DNA from 3 places in the Serratia sp. TSO36 genome. Region 2 is predicted to be linked to each of the others. Evidence: predicted binding sites of a transcription regulator. Region 2 holds the regulator's gene; each other region holds the start of a gene.
The links. The regulator Fur, encoded in region 2, represses iron uptake genes when iron is present. The targets are predictions, from matches to a motif close to ATAATAATGAGAACNACTATCAA.

Region 1 (7,697 bases), on a different contig from region 2:
ATGTGGCTGTCTGGCGCTTAACGCGCCGCATCCGCCGCTTTCAAGGCCGCCGGCCGCATGTCCTGCCAGTGCGTTTCGATGTAGTCGATGCATTCGCCGCGCGACGCCGGCCCCATCAGCACGCGCCACCCCTGCGGCGCGTCGGCAAACTGCGGCCACAGCGAATACTGCTGCTGCGCGTTGACCAAAACGGAGAAACGGAGGCTTTCGTCATCGAACGGGTTTTGTTGTTCCTGAGTCATTTTCATTACCTGTCTGTCAAAATGTGTGGGTTATTCCATCCCGGAAAGCAGCTGGCGTACGCCGTCCACCAGGCCGCCGCGCCAGCAGAGCGCGTCATGTCCGCCGGAAAACACGCGGTAGTCGGCGCGGTGCCCCGCCGCCGTCAGCGCCTCGTGCATCTGGCGATTGACGAATTCGATATCCGCCTCCCGATCGCCGGCCTGTTGGATCACGTTGAGCGCTGGCGCCGCCGCGTCGCGTTGCCGAACCTGGCGTATCAGCCAGCCTTCCTCCAGTTCGTGGCGTTTTTCGAACTGGGTAACGAATTGCACCGTAGGCCACCAGAAGGAGCCGGACTGGCTCAGCACGTGGCCGAAACGTTCCGGCCAGTGCACACCGGCATATAACGCTGCCAGCCCGCCGTAGCTTTGGCCGGCGACGACGGTGCGCGCCCCTTCCTCGCTGAACGCTTCGCGCTTCTGCGCCTGCGGCAACAGCTCATCGATGATTGCCTGCCAGAAGGCGGCGTTGCAGGGCAGCTCGTTTTCCCGGTGTTCGCCGTCGATCGCATCGATCAGCAGCCAGCATGCGGGCGGCAGCCGCCCTGTTGCGGTTTCGTTCTCGATCACCGGCAGCAGCGCGTGCCTTTCGATCCAGTTTTGGCCGTCGAGCAATAACACCAGCGGGCGATTCGCTTTCACCGCCGCGTCGCCGCTGGCATACAGCCAGACGCGCCGCTGCGTGCCGAGCCGTTCGCTGTGCCACTGAAAACGCTGTAGCCGCGCCTCGTCCAGCGGCCGATCGGCGGCCTGCCAGGCGCTTTGGTCGTCAGCATCCGGCCCCTGGGCCAGGGAAACCGGGCGCGGACGATGCGAAGGCCCCAGCGAGAGGCGATTCAACGGATCGGCGATCGCCAGTGGAAACAGCGAAATCCACCAGGCGCGCTGCTGGCGATCGCGCAGCGTTTCGTCGTCGCTGAAGACGGGAGGAAGATCCCGGTCTGTGACGGGAATCAGGCTGTAGCTGCCGCGCCAGCGGCGCTCGATAACGGCCGCGCCGTACCAAACGTCGGTGCCGGGCAGCCTGGTCAGGCTGCTGGGGGACGTGCTGTGGTGATCGGTTATGCCGTTGATATCGGCATAAACGCGGCGAATCGGCGAGCGCCGTTCATCGCCGGCAGGATCGCGCCATAGCCAGGTCATTTTGACGTGGCGGTCATCGTGCGGCTCGACGATGGGCGTGCCGTGAGAGGCCACCTTCTGCCACCACTCGGGCTGCCCCGCCGCCTCTTCACGCAGCCACTGCGCCGCCAATCCCTCATGACCGTTGTCTGGCCTCTTTTCCGGCAAAAACTCCATAGCGCCCCTTACATAACATGAGTGATTTTTACAAAACCTGACAATCGTATTGATACTCATTATCGTTTTCAATACTATTTGTCGGATTTTTACCGTCGTGCGCACACGGCGTTTCCGTATCGACGGGTAAAGACCGCTCGCCGATATTTCGGGGTTTATCAGGGTTGCATGACACACAACGCAGGTATGCAGGAGAGAGAATGAAGATTAAAAACAAAGGGATAGACAATTCGAATGCGGAGGCGACGGCCGCCAAGCGGTTGTTGCTGGGCTCGGCGCTGGCCTTACTGCCCTTCGCGCCACACGCGTCCGCCGCGGCGGACGAGACGATTTTGGTGACCGCCGACGCGCAAAACAGCGTGACCGCGCCGGTCAAAGGGATCGTCGCCAAAGAGAGCGCCGCCGGCACCAAGACCGCCGCCGCTCTGCGCAAAACGCCGCAGTCCATCTCGGTGGTCACGCGCGAGCAAATGAACGACCAGGAACCGGCGTCGGTCGCCGACGCGCTGAATTACACCAGCGGAGTGATCACCACCTACCGCGGCAACTCCAACCGCAATGACGAAGTGATCAGCCGCGGCTTCCGCTATGCGCCCAAGCTGCTCGACGGCCTGCACTTTGGCCTCTCGAGCCAAAACGGCGGCGCCGGGCAGATCGATCCCTGGCTGCTGGAGCGCGTGGAGATGGTGCACGGCCCGGCCGGCGTGCTGTACGGCCAGGTCAGCCCCGGCGGCGTGGTGGTGATGACCAGCAAGCGCCCTACCGCCCAGAGCATTCACGAAGTCAAATTCAGCACCGGCAACCGCCATCTGGCGGAAACGGCGTTCGATTTCGGCGGCAAACTCAACGACGACAACACCCTGTTTTATCGCCTGAACGGTATCGCCAGAACCGAGCATGAGTTTGTCAAAGACAGCAAGCAGCAACGGGTGGCCATCGCGCCGGCCTTCACCTGGCTGCCGAACGAAGACACCAGCTTTACGCTGCTGACCAGCTACCAGAACGATCCGAAAGCCGGGTCGCGCAACTTCCTGCCGCGCGCCGGCACGCTGTTCTCGACCAGCGCGGGCTATGTGCCCTATGACTTCAACATCAGCGAACCCAGCTTCAACAAGTCGCGGCGCGAGCAGGCGTCGATCGGCTACAGCCTCGAGCATAACTTCAGCGATGCGCTGTCGTTTACCCAAAACCTGCGCTTCACCCACCGCGATGAAGACTATAAATATCTGGTTTATAACGTAAACTCGAAGGTCAACGACCACACCGTCACCCGCATGGCGCAGCATGAAACGCAGATGACCAACGAGTTTGGCGTGGATAACCAGCTGAAGGGGCTGTTCGACACCGGCGAGGTGAAGCACACGGTGCTGGGCGGGTTGGATTACCGCTACAGCCATATCGATTCGAAGATGTATCGCGATCGCGGCAACGACTACCCGATCGACTGGGCCAACCCGGTTCGCCCCAGCATCGATGGCAGCACGCTGGCGCTGGCTTCCAGCGATTTGAAGACGCTGAATCAGGTCGGGGTGTATCTGCAGGACCAGCTGGAGTGGAATAACTGGAACCTGCTGCTGTCCGGCCGTCAGGACTGGTCGCAGGTCAACACCCGCGATCGCACCAGCGGCGGTAAGGAGCAGACCTACAACGACGCCCAGTTCACCGGCCGCGCGGGCCTGCTTTACGCCTTCGACAACGGCATTTCGCCGTATGTCAGCTACAGCACCTCGTTCGATCCTAACCTGTACCCGAGCGCGCCGGGCGCCGATCCGCTCAAGCCGACCACCGGCAAACAAACCGAGGTGGGCGTGAAGTACCAGATCCCGGGCGGCAACACCCTGCTGACCCTCTCCTGGTTCGACATTACCCAGCGCAATGTGGCGTCTTACAACCGTCTCACCTCCGCCTACGAGCAGATCGGCGAGGTGAAATCCAAAGGGATTGAGGCGGAAGTGCATGCCCAGCCGACGCCGGAGATCAAGCTGACCGCCGCCTATACCTACACCGACGTGGTGACCAAAGACTCCAACTCGGCGGACGAAATCGGCCACAGCCCGGCGGGCATCCCGCGTCACGCGGCTTCCGCCTGGGGCAGCTACAGCTTCCTGAGCGGCGCGCTGAACGGCCTGACCGTCGGCAGCGGCGTGCGTTACATCGGCGATGCGCCGGCCGACGCCATCGGCCAGTACGATGTGCCGCACTACACGCTGTACGACGCCATGGTGAAATATGACCTTGGCCAGGCCTCGTCGGCGCTGCGCGGTGCGGCTCTCCAGCTCAACGTGCAGAACCTGACGGACAAGAAATACGTTTCATCCTGCAGCGGCGAGTACGCCTGCTTCTACGGCAGCGGCCGCAGCATCATCGCTTCGGTCAACTACCGCTGGTAACGAAAATGGGCGGCCAGCGCCGCCCATTTCTTCCGCCTTTCCCGCCGCCTTTACTCCTGCTTCAATTCTCGCAAGTGCTTGTACACCGTGGCGCGCCCCATCGACAGCACGTTGGCGATGTAGTCCGCGGCGCTTTTGGCCTTGAACGCCCCCTGATGATAGAGATCGCTGACCAGCCGCCGTTTCTGTTCGCGGCTCAGCGCGCCGAGCGCGGCGTTTTCGCGCCGCAGCCAGTCGTGCAGGAAGGTGTTGATCTTCTCCTGCCAGTCATCTTTGAACAGCTGTTGCGGCTGTGGCTGCAGCCGCGTGACCGACAGGAACATGTCCAGCGCGTTGCGGGCGTCCTCGAACATCGCGGTGCTCAGGTTGATGCACAGCAGATAGCTGGGCTTGCCCTGCTCGTCGCGCGCGGCGATGCTCACGGAACGCATCTTTTTGCCGTCCCAGTTCAGCTTCTCATAGGGGCCGGTCACGCCGGCGCCGCCATCAAGCTCGAAGTCCTCCAGCCCGGCGTCATCGCCCGGTTTGCGCTTCGACAGGTTGTTGGCCAGATAGGCAATCTTGTTGGTGGCCAGATCGTGGATCACCACTTCCGCATTCGGAAAAAACAGCGCCGCGATGCCGTCGGCGACCGAGCGCAAAAGTTCGAGTTGAGAAGAAGAGTTCGGCACGCTGGGGGGTCTCCGTATAGCCCGGTTTGGTTTGCGGTTCAGCCGCTTAGCATACCGCAGTTGCCGCCGCTTGCCGAGTGGATGGCGTTGGCGTCTCCTTCACCGACGGCTGCGCCGCAAGCGCCTTTATTGTCCTTGCCGGGGATCGGTCACCCGTCCGTTTCTGGTGAATAAGCTTTTCAGCCCACTCTTCTGCCGCAACACATTAAAACAGCCTCGAATCATGCTCCTCTTTGCCAGGTAAAACACGGCGGCAGACGGCGTTTTAACAGGATTTTAACGCTGCCGAGGGGAAACGCCATTGTCAACATGGCTGTTAAATAAAATGAAACTTTTTGATCACATTCAAGCTTCTGAAAAATAGATAAAAAGGGTTTTTATGCGCTTTACATGCATAAATTATGCATGTGCTCGCTCACTGCCGACAAAAAGTAATTAACTATTCATTTATCGCCCTGCAGGCGGCGAAAAACCGCCCGCTGGCCCGATGAGCGGGGGGCTAACAACCGGCATAATTAGTGGTAAATTTAGCGTCGCAAAGTGTTATGCGCTTGCTAATCCACGGTTAAACGAAATAAATACCTCTAATATATAAAGGTTGGTTATGGAAAAGCTATCCTACGCTTCAGACAGCAGCACCACCGCTTGGGCTACATATCTGCAACAAATCGATCGCGTCGCCCCTTACCTCGGCGAGCTGTCACGCTGGGTTGATACGCTGCGTCACCCTAAGCGCGCTTTGATTGTCGATATCCCGCTGCAGATGGACGATGGCACCATCCGTCACTTCGAAGGTTTCCGCGTACAGCACAACCTGTCGCGTGGGCCGGGCAAAGGCGGTATCCGCTTCCACCCTGACGTCGATCTGAACGAAGTGATGGCCCTGTCCGCCTGGATGACCATCAAGTGTGCCGCGGTCAACCTGCCGTACGGCGGCGCCAAGGGCGGCATCCGCGTCGACCCGTTCAAACTGTCTGAAGGCGAACTGGAGCGACTGACCCGCCGCTACACCAGCGAAATCGGCTTCATCATCGGGCCACAGAAAGACATCCCTGCGCCGGACGTCGGCACCAACGCCAAAGTGATGGCCTGGATGATGGACACCTACTCCATGAACCACGGCACCACCATCACCGGCGTGGTCACCGGCAAGCCAATCCACCTCGGCGGCTCCCTGGGCCGTGAGAAAGCGACCGGCCGCGGCGTGTTCGTCACCGGCAGTGAAGTGGCCAAGCGTCTGGGCGTGCAGATCGAAGGCGCCAAAGTGGCGGTGCAAGGCTTCGGTAACGTGGGCAGCGAAGCGGCTCGCCTGTTCGTTGGCGTCGGTGCGCGCGTCGTCACCATCCAGGACCACTCCGCCACCCTGTTTAACGCCGACGGCATCGACCTGGCCGCGCTTACCGAATACCAGGCCAAGCACAAGCAGATCGCCGGCTTCCCTGGCGCCAGCGAGATCGAAAGTGAAGCGTTCTGGTCGGTCGACATGGACATCCTGATCCCGGCGGCGCTGGAAGGCCAAATCACCCGTGAGCGCGCCGAAATCCTCAGCGCCAAACTGGTGCTGGAAGGTGCTAACGGCCCGACCTTCCCAGAGGCGGACGACATTCTGCGCTCCCGTAACATCACCGTGGTTCCGGACGTTATCTGTAACGCCGGCGGCGTAACGGTCAGTTACTTCGAGTGGGTGCAGGACATGGCGAGCTACTTCTGGAGCGAGTCCGAGATCAACGAGCGTATGGACAAGATCATGACCGACGCCATGGTCCACGTGTGGAACAAGGCCGCAGAGAAAGAGTGCAGCCTGCGCACCGCCGCTTATATCGTGGCCTGTGAGCGCATCCTGACCGCACGTAAAGAGCGTGGCATCTACCCAGGTTGATGCCCGTATCCCGGCCTGCCCCGGCAGGCCGGGTTTTCCTCAGCGCAAACAGCGCTTCAACACCTTACCGGTGCTGGTCATCGGCAAACGCTCGACGAACTCGACGATGCGCGGATACTTGTACGCCGCCAGCCGTTCCCGGCTCCAGGCGATCAGCGTTTCTTCCTCGATCGGCTCCTCCGTCTCTTTCAACACCACTACCGCTTTGATCTCTTCGCCCAGCGACGGATGTTCGACGCCGATCACCGCCACCAACGACACCGCCGGGTGGCGAATCAGCGCCTCTTCAATCTCGCGCGGGTAGACGTTGAACCCGCCGCGAATGATCATGTCCTTGGCCCGATCGACGATGAAATAGAAGCCGTCGGCGTCGCGGCGCGCCAGATCGCCGGTGCGGAACCAGCCGTTTTCCAGCACCTCCGCCGTCGCCTCGGGGCGATTCAGATAGCCTTTCATGATGTTGTAGCCGCGTACCGCGATCTCCCCCACCTGATCGACAGCGTCGACCGGCTGCCCGGTGGCGTCGAGCAGGCGCACCTCCACGCCCCAGATCGGCTGGCCGATGGAGCCGGGTTTGGTTACCCGATGGGGATGGTTAAAGGTGGCGACCGGGCTGGTCTCAGACAGCCCGTACCCTTCGAGAATGTTGACGCCGAAGCGGCGCGAAAAATCCTCCAGGATCTGCACCGGCAGGCTGGCGCCGCCGGACACCGCCATACGCAGCGTGCTGCGCAAGCTTTCGATATCCGTGTGTTCATCCAGCGCATTCAACAGCGCCCAATACATGGTCGGCACCCCGGCGAAAAAGGTGATGCCGTGCCGTTGCATCAGCGCGATGGCCTGCGCCGCGTCGAAGCGTTCGACCAGCACCAGAGTGGCGGCGGAAGCGAACCCGGCGTTCATCTGCACCGTCGAGCCGAAAGTATGAAACAGCGGCAAGGTGACCAGGTGACGATCGGGGGTCGTCTCCGAACCGTCGAACAACCGCACCGATCCCAAGGCGTTAAGCACCAGATTGGCGTGGGTCAACTCCGCCCCTTTGGCGCGGCCGGTGGTGCCGCTGGTATACAGCACCACCGCGGTGTCGCTTTCGAGCGTCGTCGCCGAAGCGAATTCGGTAGCCTGCTCGGCTATCGCCGCGCTGAAACGCTCCCCCTCGAGCGGCAACCGATCGCCG
Region 2 (7,697 bases):
ACGTCAGGTTGGTGTCAGCCGGGCCGCCGTTCGGCGGATTGTATTTGATGCCGCCGTCTTCCGGCGGGTTGTGGGACGGCGTAATGACGATGCCGTCGGCCTGCGCGCCGCCGCGGCGGTTGTGACACAGAATGGCGTGCGATACCGCCGGCGTTGGCGTGAAACCGTTATTTTCCTGCACGATCACATCGACGCCGTTGGCGGTCAGCACTTCCAGCACGGAAATGAAGGCCGGCTCAGACAGCGCATGGGTATCTTTGCCCACGTAGCACGGGCCGGTGGTGCCCTGCTGATGACGAACTTCGGCGATCGCCTGAGCGATGGCGAGGATGTGCGCTTCGTTGAAGCTGTGGCGCTGCGCGCTGCCGCGGTGGCCGGAGGTGCCAAACTTCACCGCGTGTGCGGCATTGCCGGCTTCAGGTTGCAGCACATAGTACTGCGACGTCAGCTGGGCTACGTTGATCAGATCGCTTTGGCGGGCGGGCTGCCCGGCACGTGGATTATTCGCCATCGACATATCTCCCTCATCCCTGTCGGTGACCGGGCAATACGTCGCGCACGGCCAGCATGACGGGCTGTTCGCTAAATTAGACGGTACCGCAAACTTTCTCGATCAGTTCCGCCGGGAACTGCATCGCCTGCATGATGTGTTCGATCATGCTGCGTTTGCGGCCGGTATTGGTATTGGTGATCACCCAGTAAGGGGTGCCCGGTACATGCTTCGGCTTGGTATGCGTGCCGTTGGCCAGCAGGGTCTGCTGATCGCCGGCGAAATAGGTGCGGGTACGGCCGGTCAACGCCTCGGTGGCGGCGGCGAAACCGGCGGCATCGAGGGTGTACAGCGTGGACAGCACCAGCATGAAACGGTTGACCGCTTTGTTCTGCTCGGCGTATTCATCCGATAACAGCAGCTCACGCATGGCGCGCACGCGATCGCGCGGACGCTGCGCCGGCGCCGCTTTTTCCAGCTCGACGGACTGCGGGGCACTGGCGGCAGGCAACGCGCGCACCGGCTGCCCGGCGGTGAATTTCAACATGCGGCGTAAAATATCGGACGCGCTTTCACCGATGTGTTGCGTGTGGCTGGCAATATAACGGTAAAGCTCTTCGTCGACTTCAATAGTTTTCATCTTTATCCAATACTGTTTTTTCTACTTAGAACCTGAAGCCAGATCCTGCATTCAAGCCATGGGATTATAAGGTTAAAAGCGCTGGGGCGAACACAACAATGTGCCTCCGGACGGCAAATGCAGACTAATACCTATAGCCGGCACTGCCAAGCCCGCGCCGCGAAAATTCCGCATGATTCATCGTGCGATTCAATCATGATACCCTAATCTGAATCTCTCTCAGTATGAACTTCGCCATGAAATTACATTATCAACTGCTGGCCGCCGAGTCAGACGCGCTGCCGGTGCTGCTGATCCACGGGCTGTTCGGCAATCTGGACAACCTGGGCGTGCTGGCGCGCGATCTGCATAAACAGCACACGGTGATCAAGGTAGATCTACGCAATCACGGCCTCTCCCCGCGCGCCGACGACATGAACTACCCCGCCATGGCGCAGGATCTGCTGGCGCTGCTCGACGAACTGCAGCTGGAGAAAGCGATCGTCATCGGCCATTCGATGGGCGGCAAAGCGGCGATGGCGCTGACCGCCATCGCGCCCGAGCGCGTCGCCAGGCTGATCGTTATCGACGTCGCGCCGGTGAATTACCAGACCCGCCGCCACGACGAGATTTTCGCCGCGCTGAAGGCCGTCAGCGCCGCCGGCATCACCCAGCGCCAGGCGGCCGCCGAGCTGATGCGCGACTACCTGCAGGAAGAAGGCGTGATCCAGTTCCTGCTGAAGTCCTTCCACAACGGCGAATGGCGCTTCAACCTGCCGGTGCTGATCGCACGCTACGAAGACATCACCGGCTGGCAGGAAGTCCCGGCCTGGCCGCACCCGACCCTGTTCATTCGCGGCGGCCTGTCGCCGTATGTGCAGGACAGCTATCGTGCGGACATCGCCCGCCAGTTCCCGCAGGCTCGCGCGCACGTCGTCGCCGGCACCGGCCATTGGGTGCACGCCGAAAAACCGGAAGCGGTGCTGCGCGCCATCCACCGTTTCCTCGACGAAGCCTGAAAAACACGCTTTCCTGGCGAAAAAACGCGCTAAAGATAACGGCTTAGCGCGTTTAGCCCGCAGTTAGGCATTGTCGCCGCTCCATCTGCTGGGGTAATATGGCGCGCTATAATTTTGCCGCCGCGCCAGCGCGTTCGCGAACGCCGGTTCGGGGGTGAATTTGGGTTAGGGTTTATTGGCCCGAAGTGTGTTAACCGATGCCTCCGGAAGCGTGCGAGCGCTTTTTGATGCAAACTCCCTTGCAGTACCGCTACCTATGGCAAAAGAACAAACGGATCGCACGACGCTGGATCTGTTCGCAGATGAACGCCGTCCGGGGCGCCCGAAAACCAACCCGCTCTCCCGCGATGAACAGCTTAGAATCAATAAGCGCAATCAGTTACGGCGCGATAAAGTGCGTGGATTGCGGCGCGTAGAGCTGAAAATCAACGCGGATGCGGTGGACGCCCTGAACAAACTGGCGGAACAGCGCAACATCAGCCGCAGCGAACTCATCGAGCAGATGCTGTTGGCACAACTGGCGGAAGAACAGCCGGAACATTGATCTCTTCGGCCGCACGCGCGGCGCGGCGTTAAGGACAACGCCGGATCGACCACGCTTTTCTTCATTCTCCGGCATCGCATAAATGCGATAAAACCCCGGCGCCACTTTCTGGCATGATACGCATTTACCGGCTAGAGACTGCGCCTGTCGGCGCCCGCCCCGGAGGCGAAAGGCTCTTGCCATGGCATCATTTTAATCGGCGTCAGCGGCGGCAGTGCCGGCGTCGAGTAATGCAATTACTTGAATTTAAAGGTTATACGCGATATGGCTACTGTAGGCATTTTCTTTGGCAGCGACACTGGCAATACCGAAAACATTGCCAAAATGATCCAGAAAATTCTCCAGAAACAGTTTGGCGACGACGTCTCTGAAGTGCATGACATCGCTAAAAGCAGCAAAGAAGACCTGGAAGGGTTCGATATCCTGCTGCTGGGTATCCCGACCTGGTACTACGGTGAAGCGCAGTGTGACTGGGATGATTTCTTCCCGACGCTGGAAGAAGTCGACTTCAACGGCAAACTGGTGGCGCTGTTCGGCTGCGGCGACCAGGAAGACTACGCGGAATACTTCTGTGACGCGATGGGCACCATCCGCGACATCATCGAACCGCGCGGCGCGGCCATCGTGGGCCACTGGCCGACCAAAGGCTACCACTTCGAGGCCTCCAAAGGCCTGGCGGACGACAATCACTTCATCGGTCTGGCGATCGACGAAGATCGTCAGCCGGAGCTGACCAACGAGCGCGTGGACGCCTGGGTCAAACAGATCGTCGAAGAGCTGAGCCTGGCCGATATCGTCGGCTAAGCCCCGGCACTGGCGAAAGGTTGAACAAAGGCCCTGTAAAGTGCATAGTGTGCCCACAGGGCCGTCATCGGCAGCAGGGATTGCTGCGATAGAAGCTACAGATTTGTAACTTCCCACCCCGTCACGGTAGACTGAGATATCGGTTTATCCCATCCATCAAGGCGTTGCATGCAAAACATGCAATAGTGCAATTATATCTTTGTTAACAACCGGCGGTTTCTATTTAGTACAACCGGTTCTATAATGAGACGCATTAACTCTTTGTGCCGACCGATGCCACAGGCGAGTACGCCTCAACTTGATTAGCATAGTAACAGGACTGAATTCGCATGACCGACAACAACATCGCACTGAAGAAGGCCGGCTTAAAAGTCACGCTTCCGCGACTCAAAATCCTGGAAGTACTGCAAAATCCGGAATGCCATCACGTCAGTGCGGAAGATTTGTACAAAAAACTGATTGATATGGGCGAAGAGATCGGGCTGGCAACGGTTTATCGCGTACTGAACCAGTTTGACGATGCGGGCATTGTGACACGTCACAATTTCGAAGGCGGCAAGTCCGTGTTCGAGCTGACCCAACAGCATCACCACGATCACCTGATTTGCCTGGACTGCGGCAAAGTGATCGAATTCAGCGACGAATCCATCGAAGTTCGCCAGCGTGATATCGCCAAGCAGCACGGCATCAAGCTCACCAACCACAGCCTGTACCTGTACGGCCACTGCGAAACCGGTGACTGTCGTGAAGACGAAACGCTGCACGACAAGAAATAAGCCTGACCGGCTATGAAAAACCGCCTCACACCGAGGCGGTTTTTTTATGCCCGCCGTGCAACGGGCAAAAAAATCCCCGGACAAGCCGGGGAAAATCATGTCATGAAATATCACAATTGCAGCGGCACTGCGACTCCACGTACTACTCTCACTTCAACGTCCGCCCCGCGCCGACACGCGCGAAGGCAGATGCATTCCCCCTTCGTTATACGGCCTGCCGCCGGGGCAGCAGGCCGTTGCACTGGGCTTAAACCTTCTCGGCACGGCTGTAGCGTTTACCGTCCGGGCTGACCGAACGCACCTGAACGTCACCGGAAACCGCCGGTTTGGCCTTGGCGTCATAGCGCTGCCACTGCTTGCCGCCGTCGGTGGAATACTCGATGCCCAATCCCGGCAGCGCGATATTCGCCTCCAGCTTGCCGCCCGCTACGCGCGCGCCCGGCACCGGCAGACGGTAAGCGACGCCGCCTTTGTCCAGCTTGGCCAGTTCACGCTGGCCCAGAATATTGGCGAAGCGCAGCCAGTCTTTCTCCAGCGCCTTGGTATCGACAAAGTGGGTTTCCCCGCCTTTGTATTCGCGGCCGGCGCGATAGTCCTGCTCCCAACCGGCGCGGTACCAGGCGCGTTCCGCCACCGACAGCGCGCGTGGGAAGATCATGTATTCCATCTGCGGATCGGTGCGCTGGGTTTCGCTCCACAGCTGAGCGGACAGCCCGTAGGCGCCCGGCCACGGCTTGTCGCTCTTGGCGCTGAAGGGGTTGCCGTCGCGGTCGACCGAGGTTTCCGCGTTCTGCGGCATGTTGTCCGGCGCGAAGCTGAACACCTTGCGCTCGTCGCTGAAGCGGGTGCCCCAGTAGTAACCTCGCTCGTCCGGGTTCACCTCATAAGGGAAGTCCATATAGACGTAGTCCGGGTTGGAAACCACCACTTCATACCCTTTGTTGGCCCAGTCGTTGACGCTATCGAAACCGCCCCAGTACAGGGTATCCCAGAAGTTGACGCCCACGCGCGAGGTGGCGAACGCCTTCGCGCTCTCGGCGTCTTTCAGGCCGTCCTGCCAGGCCTGCATTCTGTCGATGCCGTGCGCCTTCACCAGCTTGCTGACCTCTTGGCCGAAGTAGCTCGGCAGGTGCTCCATGTCGGCCACCTTGCCTTCTTTGATCATCGTCTGGCACACCTGCGACTTGGCCCACGGCTTGTCTTCGTTGCTCTGATCGATGATGCCTTTGCCCGGTTCCGGTTTCGCCTTGTCGGTGTAGCCGGCGCCCAGGCGAATGTTTTTCGCTTCGTCGCCGCCGAAGTGCCAGGTCTTGATCGGCTGGCCGGCTTCTTTATGCATCTGGGCGATCTCGCCGATCACCTTGTCGACAAAGCGCTGGGAAGAGTCCAGGCACGGGTTCAGGTAGCTCTGGCGGTTAAAGAACTGCACGGAGGTGGTGTTGGAGGTATCGGTCGGATCCACCAGGCGGAATTCGTTGGCCTCCTGCTCTTTCCCGGCGGCATGCAGCTTTTTATAGCGCGCTTCCATCGAGACCACCGCGGCGCGGGCGTGCGCCGGCATGTCGATCTCCGGGATCACTTCAATCTGGCGCGCCTGGGCGTATTTGATGATGTCGATATAGTCCTGACGGCTGAAGAAGCCGCCGTAGACGTCCGGCCCCTGGCCGTACTGCGGCAGCAGGCAGGTGGTTTCGCTCAGATCGTGGCAGCGCTGGCCGCCGACGTCCGTCAGCTCAGGCAAACCGGGGATCTCGATGCGCCAGCCTTCGTCATCGCTCAGGTGGAAGTGGAATTTGTTGAGCTTGTAGGCCGCCATCTGATCCAGCAGGCGCAGCACCGCGTCCTTCTTATGGAAGTTGCGCGCCACGTCGAGGAAAATGCCGCGATACTCGAAGCGCGGCGCATCGCTGGCGTCCAGCGTGGCGATCTTGCCGCTGCCGTCGCTCGGCACTAACGACAGGATCGACTGCAGCCCGTAGAACACCCCGGCCTGATCGAAACCGATCACTCGCGCCTCTTTCTTGCCGATTTTCAACTCATAGGCGCCTGACACCGCCATCGCGCCTTTAAACTTGCCCGGCTGAATGTCGGTCTTGATCGGATAGCCGTTGGCCTGAACCGGCACGCCCAGCAGCGCAAAGCGCTGGTTGACGGCGTCCGCCGCCGGCTTGACCAGCGTGCTCAGATCCGGTGCCACGCCGTTACGCAGATCGGCGTCCTGCGCGTGTACTTTCACCTGCATCGGCGTCGGCACGATCTGGCCGCGCAGCGCGCCGGCAGGCAGCGTCTGCAGATCGGCATTGCTGACAAAGCGCGAAGCCGGCGTCATCAGAATGTTTTTGTCGTCCTTGGTGCGCTTCCACTGGTCGCCGGTGAACGGCGCCACGAACTGATCCAGATTTTCGGTATCGGTATTCGCCAGCATTTTCGGCTTGGCGTCGCCGGACGTGGCATACCAGCGCGGCAGGAAGTCGTTTCTGAACAGCTGCCAGTATTCGGCCACCACTGGAATTTCCACCGCCTTACCGGCCGGGAAACCGCTGAATTTGGCGGTCGGCTCCAGCTTGTACAGATCGCCGGTGAGGTGAGCTATCTTGAACTGATCGTTGTCCACCCGCAGGGTCTGGCGCGGGCTGTGGAAATAGATGACCCAGTCTTTGCCGTCGATTGCCTGGCCGTCGTTGCTGAGGGTGAACAACACCCGGTTGCAAGAAGCCCAGTCGGCGCCCAGCGCCGCGCAATCCACGCCGTTTTCGCCGGCGCGGTTATCCAGCATTTTTACGTTCAGCTTCAGCTGACTCAGTTGATCCACCAGTTGTTGATCGGCCATGGCGTTTCCCATGCCGCCCAGGAATCCCATCGTTGCCGTCAAAGCGGCTAATGCGCTCAGTTTGAATGCGTTCATGTTCTTGTCCTTCTTAATTATTGTTATCGCGAATTTCTTGCCACAGCTTGCCGCACTTGGCGTCGTAAGCCTGACCATTGCCGCTGTGAACCGCCATAATGCAGTTCTGATAATCCATCACCCGCACCGTTTCCTGCGCGGCGAACTGCTGGTGCTGCTTCTCTTGCTTCAGCACGTTCAGCACCGCCTTGCAGGGCTGCAGACGCTCCGGCGAACCTTCGGCGGTGTTGATGCAGGCGCTGTAAGCCTGCTTCAATTTGGCGTCTTCCGGCGGCGCGGCGGGTTGCGCACAGGCGCTCAAGGCCGCGGCGGCCGCCAACATCAGCATGATTTTTTTCATCGTTGAATTCCCTTAACTGCCCCCGGCGGCGAGGCCGGGGAACGCATCAGAAGATGGTGAATGGCGCGATGACCATGAACTTGACGTCTTTCTCGTCCTGGAAGATGTTGCCGTAACCGCCGCCCCAGCTCGGGATGTTGGTGTGGTTGTCATACTGGGTGTAGTGCAGCTTGATCAGCGTGCCCTTGGCGCGCCCTTCC
Region 3 (7,697 bases), on a different contig from region 2:
TTGAACTTGCCCTTGCTGTTCTTGCTGGCGGTATAGTTAGCCCAGCTGTTCGATTGCCATTTGTTCAGCGGGATCTGAACGTTAAGTGTGGCAATTTTGTCGGGTTTATCCGTATATGGGCCGCTATTGTAACTCAAAGCAAGATTGTAGCTAATGCCACGCTGACTGGTTGAAAACCCAAGCAGAAAATTCTTCTCAATGCTGCTGTTATGCCAGTAGTTCTGTTGATAACCGTTGAGGTAGAAACTACCGAAATCGCGAATGGGTTGGTTAATATTGAGTACCAGCTTGCTTCTTTTTATGTCACGCGCCAGCCACTTTTTCTCAAGGTTGGTATTCATCTCGCTAAATTCAGAAAAGTTTAAATAGCCCGATGTCGAGTATCGATATCCTGCAAGCGTGAAGTTCGTGCCCGTGGCTTCAAGGTTTTTTGCGTACTGGAGCCGATATTGTTGCCCCGAACGGGCAGTGCCCGTAATGAGCCGGCTTTTAGTATGGGTGACATCGGCTGAAAATGATCCGAGCTTTTTCAAGCTGCTGCCGATGCCGGAAGAGATTCCCTGGTGTTTTTCTGAGATGATTGCGCCCCCATAGAGCGTTTTATCGTCTCTAAGACCATAAATTAATGACTGCTGAAGAAATTTATATTTAGATTTATCGCGTTGCGCGGCACGGTACTCGCCTAGCGTTAATTCATTTTTTTTCATGCCTTCTCGCAGCATGATCGGCACTGCGGAAAAGGGTTGAAAGAAGCTGCGTTCTGATCCATCTGCCTCCTTGATGATTACTTGCAGCCCACCGCTGGAGGTGGTGGGGTAAATATCGGTTATTTCAAAACTTCCTGCGGGCACGTGAGTTTGATAAATGATGTAGCCATTTTGCTTCACAATGACTTCGGCATTGCTTTGCGCGACGCCTCGCACCGTGGGGGCAAAGCCCCGTTGGCTGTCAGGGATCATTGAGGGGTCGCTCGCGAGTTTCAGGCCGCGAAATTGAAAGCTGTCAAAGACGTCGCCAGAGGTTGAACTATCACCCACGGTCAAAGTGCTTTTGCTGTCTCTAAACCCTCGCTCAGCATAGGAATTGATGCTTTTCCATTTGGTGCTGTTTTGGCTTGAGTAGGTGGAGTAGTTTCTCAATCGCCAGGCACCGAAGTTTGCACCGCTGCGCAGGTTCAAATATTGATTATCACCCGTTTTTGCATTCCCATTTTGCCATGATTCGGTGCCGCTGAAGCTGTAATCCATCAGGAAGGCGTTTATGCCGTCATCCCAAAGCGTCGGGTTTACCCAGTCCCGCGGCTGGTTTTTAAGATAAGCCTGAGGAATATTTAAATCTAATCTTTGGCGATTGAAGTCAAACTTTGCATAGCTGCCCGGAATAATCTCATTGATGGGATGATCGGTTAGACTGTTTTCGCTCGTCGCTACCTTTAATGTGTCAAGTTGGATGCCGAAATTTTCAAGATCGTTTCGATGGATGCGAGGTTGCAAAGCACCGGCAACGTGAAAAAACTCCACTTTTTGATTAGCAAAAAAAGCGTTGTTTAGATAGATATCCACCCAATACTCACCAGGCAATTGATCGCTCGGATTGTTGAAATGGGACAAGTCAGCCACGTTTTGATAATTTCTGTTTAATGCAGAAGGCTCAAAGTAGTCCTCTGCCAGTGCAACCGGTGAGGATAAAAAACAGAAAAATAGCACCGACTTTTTGTTGTTGGCGATACTTGGCATAATCATCTTTGCATCCCTTTACATGTTGTTATAACGATGCTTTTATTTCCTGGGTTACGCCTCCATAGTCGTTAATGGCTTGCCATTTTATTTCAGAGCTGCGTATTCCGCTTGGTATGGCCCATTGTTTTTTACTTTTTGGTGCGACCATGTCGGCTTCCTTAAGCTCTTTTTCGCCAACAACGAGAGAATAAAATGAGACATAAAACGGCGTTGGATTACTCACAGTCAACATGTTTTTTTCTCGTGAGAATTTGATTTTTTTGTATGCGTCACTTGCCTCTTTTTTTGACAGGGCGCTGGGCCGGTAGATTATTTTTATTCTGTTTTGTACTGTGATAAGGAGTTTGTTTTCCTTGGTTCTTTTGGTTGAAGGTATCGATCTTACGCTAAGCCAATATACTTTTTCTTCATGCTGTGGCAAAACGCCGCCAGAATGGATGATTCTAATAATATTATCCTGCTCCGGCTCCAGCCTGAACAATGGCGGGGTAACAATGAATGGGACTTCACTGCTATCCTCGGCCCGAAAATTTTCTGCCCAGGTTTGGATGAGTACCGGTGAATTGCTGTCTTGATTGCTTACTGAAATATTCGATTCTTTTTTATTTTCCTCATAAATGACTCGCGTTCCTCCCAAGGTTACGCTGGCGACAGTATTAAAAGAAAATAATAGCAGAAAGTAAAAAATTCTTTTTTTAATCATCGTTATTCCCGTGGCTATTTTAATTATCTGGCCGGCGTTGTTACCGGCCAGATAAGAGGGCTTTATTAATTATATGAGATGCTGAATTGTGTCGTGGCATTTGCCGGGCCGACGGTAACCGTGCCGGATGTAGACATATATTTTGCGACATAAGTAAAGACGTTCCTGATGTCTTTTTGCACGCTTTGCGCATTAGAGAATGACGCCACTGGTATTTGCGTTGTGCCATCGGCCTCATAGAGCGCAACGCCGATGCCTGTAGCGGCGTTAGTCTCTTTATTGAGCGACAACAGAGTTGTGTTGCCATCTGCGTAAATACCATCGAACTTGATAGACGCTTTTTTGACCGTGTCCGGACAACTGACTAAGGCGATATTGAATTTTGTCGGTAGCGCTGTATCGCCAATGCTTCTAAACGCTTTGGCGCTGACATTGCCCATTGGGATTGTCTGGTTGGCACTGCCCGCCTCAACCGTGCAGGTTTGGTCGGTCACCGTGCCGGTAAAGTTTATAGTACCGTCTGCGGCGTATGATGTAGATGATATGACTAGCGAGGCTCCTGCTAGCAGCATAGTTCTCTGGATGCGTAATTTCATATTCTCTATCCTTTTATAACTGTATGTAAATCATAGTTTTTTAAATCAATCCCTATGGTTCTTGAATACGCGATAAAACTCCCTTTTTCAGGTGATTGATGCTTAAAAGTGTGTGTTAGTTTGAATTTGAAAACTGCAATTATCACTTTTACTGGTTTTTAATGCTGTCAGATGATTTTTCTCCGGCCGCTATTTGTTAACGAAATTTAGTCTATATGGAAAAAAGTTATTCAGTGGTAAAGATCATAAAAAGTGCTATTTTCAGAGTTAAATTCTATATTTGTAGTTTTTTATGCTATTTGTTTGAGTGTGTATCCTGAATTTAAGCAATCCTAATAGTTTGATCCTCTGATTAATCTTGTGATTGTTAATGTGCTAATTAATGTTGGTGATGGGTATGTGTTGACATTGATATTGTTTTCTTGATGAAACTGTTGTCATTGTTTCACCATCGTTGGATGAGGTTATCCATGAAAAAAAATAAAAATATCGCAATTGTTGGTGGTGGCGGGGTAACGGCGGTGATGACGGCCTTGGCCTGTGCGAGGAAAGGGATCTCCGTTGATTTTTTTCTCGATGAGATGGATTACGATGAGTTCAAGACCTCTTTGGGTAGCCATTGTCTATGGCGAAGCGTTCATGAAGATAATCTGCGCCTGAGTCGATTTGCGGCCCAGTCTCAATGGATATGGGAAAAATTTATTCTGGCCTCTAGCGGTGAGTTTGGCCGAAAAGAAAGAATGGTACGCGTGGTTGAGCGTGCGGAACTCAACCAACTGATAAAATTGTATGAGCTGTATAATTTACCCTATGAAGTGAAAAATTGTGGTGATGATGAATCAATTGTATTGCCACCTTTCCTTGATTGTAAGAATAAATTTGTCTTCGTGAGTTATGATTCTATTTTACTTAACGTTGCTGAAATATTTTCATATTTTAGTGATGAATTGGCGTTTTTCACGAGTGTGAATGTTTTCAGAAATAAAAATATTGGTGGATTAGGTAGTATTGAAGGCGGTGTGATTTTTGTTGACGAAAAGAAACATCTGTATGATATCGTGGTTAAGTTTACAAATGATTTTAAAATCAATGAGATGACTTCATTCGAGGCCGTAGATGTCGAGGCTAAAACGATTTTTAAAGACTTTTATCTTTCAGACGCCATCGGCCATTTAACACAGCCCATATGGATTTCTGAAAATGAGTTTAATATATCGCTCGTACCCTCTGTCGATGGACGTGTTATCAGGGTTGGCATGGATGTTCACTTCCCCCAATCGGCAGAGGTATTGGTGCGGAATTTAAACATTGATGCTTATTTATCAAGAAGTAAAATCGACGTAATGTCCAGTTCGATATTTTCAATTGGCTCATATGGCGTTTCTTCGGAAGATACCAAGTCGGTGATTCCATGTTGGACAGTCAGTGATGACAATAAAAAGATAGTCGTCGTTGAAAGTGTGGACTCCTACTACAATGCCTCACCTGCTGTTGCGGAGGAGATCACAACGCTGTTAACGCTGATTATTAACTGATTGTTTGTTCCATGGCGCTTGCGCAGTTAAATGCCGCGCCCTATGGCGTGTCAAAGGCGTTCTGTTATAAGGACAAAAATCGACCTGTTCTGACTACGCAGATTGTTGTCACAGCCATTCCATTTTATGCAGAAGCATTATTATTGGGGGAAGTTTAACCGAGCGGCGAATGCTTATTTTCTGTCAGCATGCGCCAGTGCAGACGGCCAGGATACAGGCATAAAAAAGGCGCCCGCAGGCGCCTTTGTATGTTTGTGGCAACGCTGAACTTAGCCCAGCACCAGGCCTGCGATCGAAGCGGACAGGATGCTGACCAGCGTAGAGCCGTACACCAGCTTCAGGCCAAAGCGCGACACCACGTTGCCCTGATGTTCGTTCAGGCCCTTGATCGCACCGGCCACGATGCCGATGGAGGAGAAGTTGGCGAAGGACACCAGGAACACCGACAGGATCCCCAGGCTGCGCGGCGACAGTTCGGCAGACACTTTCTGCAGCTCCATCATTGCCACGAACTCGTTGGAAACCAGCTTGGTGGCCATGATGCTGCCAACCTGCAGGGCTTCATGCTTAGGAATGCCCATGATCCAGGCGAACGGATAGAAGAAGTAGCCGAGGATTTCCTGGAAGCTCAGGCCGAAGATGGCGCTGAACACTCCGTTGAGCGCGGCGATCAGGGCGATGAAGCCGATCAGCATCGCGGCAACGATAATCGCTACTTTGAAGCCGGCCAGGATATATTCACCCAGCATTTCGAAGAAGCTCTGGCCTTCGTGCAGGTTGCCGAGGTGCAGCTCTTCTTCTTTATTGGTGTCGTACGGGTTGACCAGCGACAGCACGATAAAGGTGCTGAACATGTTCAATACCAGCGCCGCCACCACGAACTTGGCGTCCAGCATGGTCATGTAGGCGCCGACGATGGACATGGACACCGTAGACATCGCGGTCGCCGCCATGGTGTACATGCGCTTTTCCGACATCTTGCCCAGGATATCCTTATAGGCGATGAAGTTTTCGGATTGGCCGAGGATCAGCGAGCTGACGGCGTTGAACGACTCCAGCTTGCCCATGCCGTTCACTTTCGACAGCACGGTACCGATAATGCGGATGATGAACGGCAGCACCTTGATGTACTGCAGAATACCGATCAGCGCCGAAATGAAGACGATCGGGCACAGCACCTTCAGGAAGAAGAACGCCAGGCCTTTGTCGCCCATGCCGCCGAACACGAAATCAGTCCCTTGTCCCGCAAACCCGAGCAGTTTGTCAAAAAGCGCGGCGAATCCTTTTACGAAGCCCAAACCCGCTTCCGAATGCAGGAAAAAGTAGGCCAGCAGTACTTCGATAACCAGTAATTGAATAACATAGCGAATGCGGATGCTTTTACGATCGCGGCACACCAACAGGGCCAGGATCGCCACCACCACTATCGCCAACGCAAAGTGCGCAATATGGGACATGTTTGCTCCAAATTTGAGGCAGGCTGAATTTCGGCTGTCATTTTATGTAACGCTACGTTTAAAAACGAGACTTCTATTGCAAATATGGAAAATCATAGCGGGAGTTCTCCTAAAGTGTTGCGCAAAAGCATAAAAAATCAAGACGTTAAAGCAGCAATAGGAAATTCGTATTCTTGTGCTAACCTGTCTTTCAGGGGTATTGCAGCCAAAATCCCATCAGAAAAGCACGGAAATCGGCAAGCTCCGCGCTGAACCCTTCGATAAAACCGTTAATGTTGGCTATTACAGAGATAAGTTTTACCGCTCTAAATGCGCTTGATAATTATTATCATTTATATAGAGTGGAGATAAACGTAATTTCAGTAAGGGTTCAACATATGCTGAACAGTCGCGTGGTTGAAACCACCTCCGGTCGCTCCGCCAGAAAAATCAAACTCTCGCTGATGGGGCCTGCCTTCATCGCCGCTATCGGCTATATCGATCCCGGTAACTTCGCCACCAACATCCAGGCCGGCGCCTCGTTCGGCTACAGCCTGCTGTGGGTGGTGGTTTGGGCCAACGTGATGGCGATGCTAATCCAGCTGTTGTCCGCCAAGCTGGGCATCGCCACCGGGAAAAATCTGGCCGAGCACATTCGCGATCGCTTTCCGCGCCCGGCGGTGTGGGCCTATTGGGTGCAGGCGGAGATCATCGCCATGGCGACCGATCTGGCCGAGTTTATCGGCGCGGCGATCGGCTTCAAGCTGCTGCTCGGCGTTTCCCTGCTGCAGGGCGCCGTGCTGACCGGCATCGCCACCTTTTTAATTCTGATGCTGCAAAAGCGCGGGCAAAAGCCGCTGGAACGGGTGATTGGCGGCCTGCTGCTGTTCGTCGCCGCCGCTTACATCGTCGAGCTGGCATTCTCCCAGCCGCAGCTCGCGCCGCTGCTGAAGGGCATGGCGCTGCCCGATCTGCCCAACGGCGATGCGGTATTTCTGGCCGCCGGGGTATTGGGCGCCACCATCATGCCGCACGTGATCTACCTGCATTCGTCGCTTACCCAAATCGGCGGCGAGCACGACAAGGCGGAGCGCTATGCCGCCACCAAAGTCGACGTCGCCGTGGCCATGACCATTGCCGGTTTTGTTAACCTGGCGATGATGGCTACCGCCGCCGCCGCGTTTCATTTCAGCGGCCACAGCGGCATCGCCGATCTCGACGTGGCCTACCTGACGCTGCAACCGCTGCTCGGGCAAGCCGCCGCCACCGTGTTCGGCCTGAGCCTGGTGGCCGCCGGCCTCTCCTCTACCGTGGTGGGCACGCTGGCGGGGCAGGTGGTGATGCAGGGGTTCGTGCATTTCCATATTCCGCTGTGGCTGCGGCGCGCGGTGACCATGCTGCCGTCGTTTATCGTCATCATGCTGGGGATGGACGCCACGCGCATTCTGGTGCTGAGCCAGGTGCTGCTCAGCTTCGGCATCGCGCTGGCGCTGGTGCCGCTGCTGGCTTTCACCGGCAATCGGGCGCTGATGGGGGAGATGGTCAACGGCCCTGTGGTGCAAAACCTGGGCAAGCTGATCGTGCTGGTGGTGGTGGGATTGAACGGCTACCTGCTGATCGGCAGCGTGCTGTAGGCAAAAAAACGCGGGCCGGCATGGTGCCGGCCCGTCGTCGTTAATCGCGGTCGT

Region 1: fes (enterochelin esterase) is a predicted target of Fur. The motif match lies at 1,630-1,652, and genes of this name have one in related genera.
Region 3: ACK3CV_RS18060 (Nramp family divalent metal transporter) is a predicted target of Fur. The motif match lies at 6,346-6,368, and genes of this name have one in related genera.

The regions. Positions count from the first base shown of each region.
Region 1 covers NZ_JBJZOU010000014.1:115,127-122,823, forward strand. Annotated here, with positions in the region: gene ACK3CV_RS12890 (MbtH family protein) at 18-242, opposite strand; gene fes (enterochelin esterase) at 273-1,580, opposite strand; gene ACK3CV_RS12900 (TonB-dependent siderophore receptor) at 1,781-3,970, shown strand; gene ACK3CV_RS12905 (helix-turn-helix transcriptional regulator) at 4,021-4,641, opposite strand; gene ACK3CV_RS12910 (Glu/Leu/Phe/Val family dehydrogenase) at 5,246-6,520, shown strand; gene ACK3CV_RS12915 (long-chain-fatty-acid--CoA ligase) at 6,560-7,697, opposite strand, start outside.
Region 2 covers NZ_JBJZOU010000009.1:247,128-254,824, reverse strand. Annotated here, with positions in the region: gene pgm (phosphoglucomutase (alpha-D-glucose-1,6-bisphosphate-dependent)) at 1-511, opposite strand, end outside; gene seqA (replication initiation negative regulator SeqA) at 588-1,130, opposite strand; gene ybfF (esterase) at 1,355-2,128, shown strand; gene ybfE (LexA regulated protein) at 2,385-2,672, shown strand; gene fldA (flavodoxin FldA) at 2,937-3,476, shown strand; gene fur (ferric iron uptake transcriptional regulator) at 3,806-4,252, shown strand; gene ACK3CV_RS06500 (beta-N-acetylhexosaminidase) at 4,500-7,157, opposite strand; gene chiQ (ChiQ/YbfN family lipoprotein) at 7,171-7,497, opposite strand; gene chiP (chitoporin ChiP) at 7,544-7,697, opposite strand, start outside.
Region 3 covers NZ_JBJZOU010000021.1:110,554-118,250, reverse strand. Annotated here, with positions in the region: gene ACK3CV_RS18085 (fimbria/pilus outer membrane usher protein) at 1-1,742, opposite strand, end outside; gene ACK3CV_RS18080 (fimbrial biogenesis chaperone) at 1,765-2,442, opposite strand; gene ACK3CV_RS18075 (fimbrial protein) at 2,508-3,038, opposite strand; gene ACK3CV_RS18070 (FAD-dependent oxidoreductase) at 3,509-4,573, shown strand; gene ACK3CV_RS18065 (NupC/NupG family nucleoside CNT transporter) at 4,843-6,030, opposite strand; gene ACK3CV_RS18060 (Nramp family divalent metal transporter) at 6,408-7,643, shown strand; gene ACK3CV_RS18055 (DUF2502 domain-containing protein) at 7,684-7,697, opposite strand, start outside.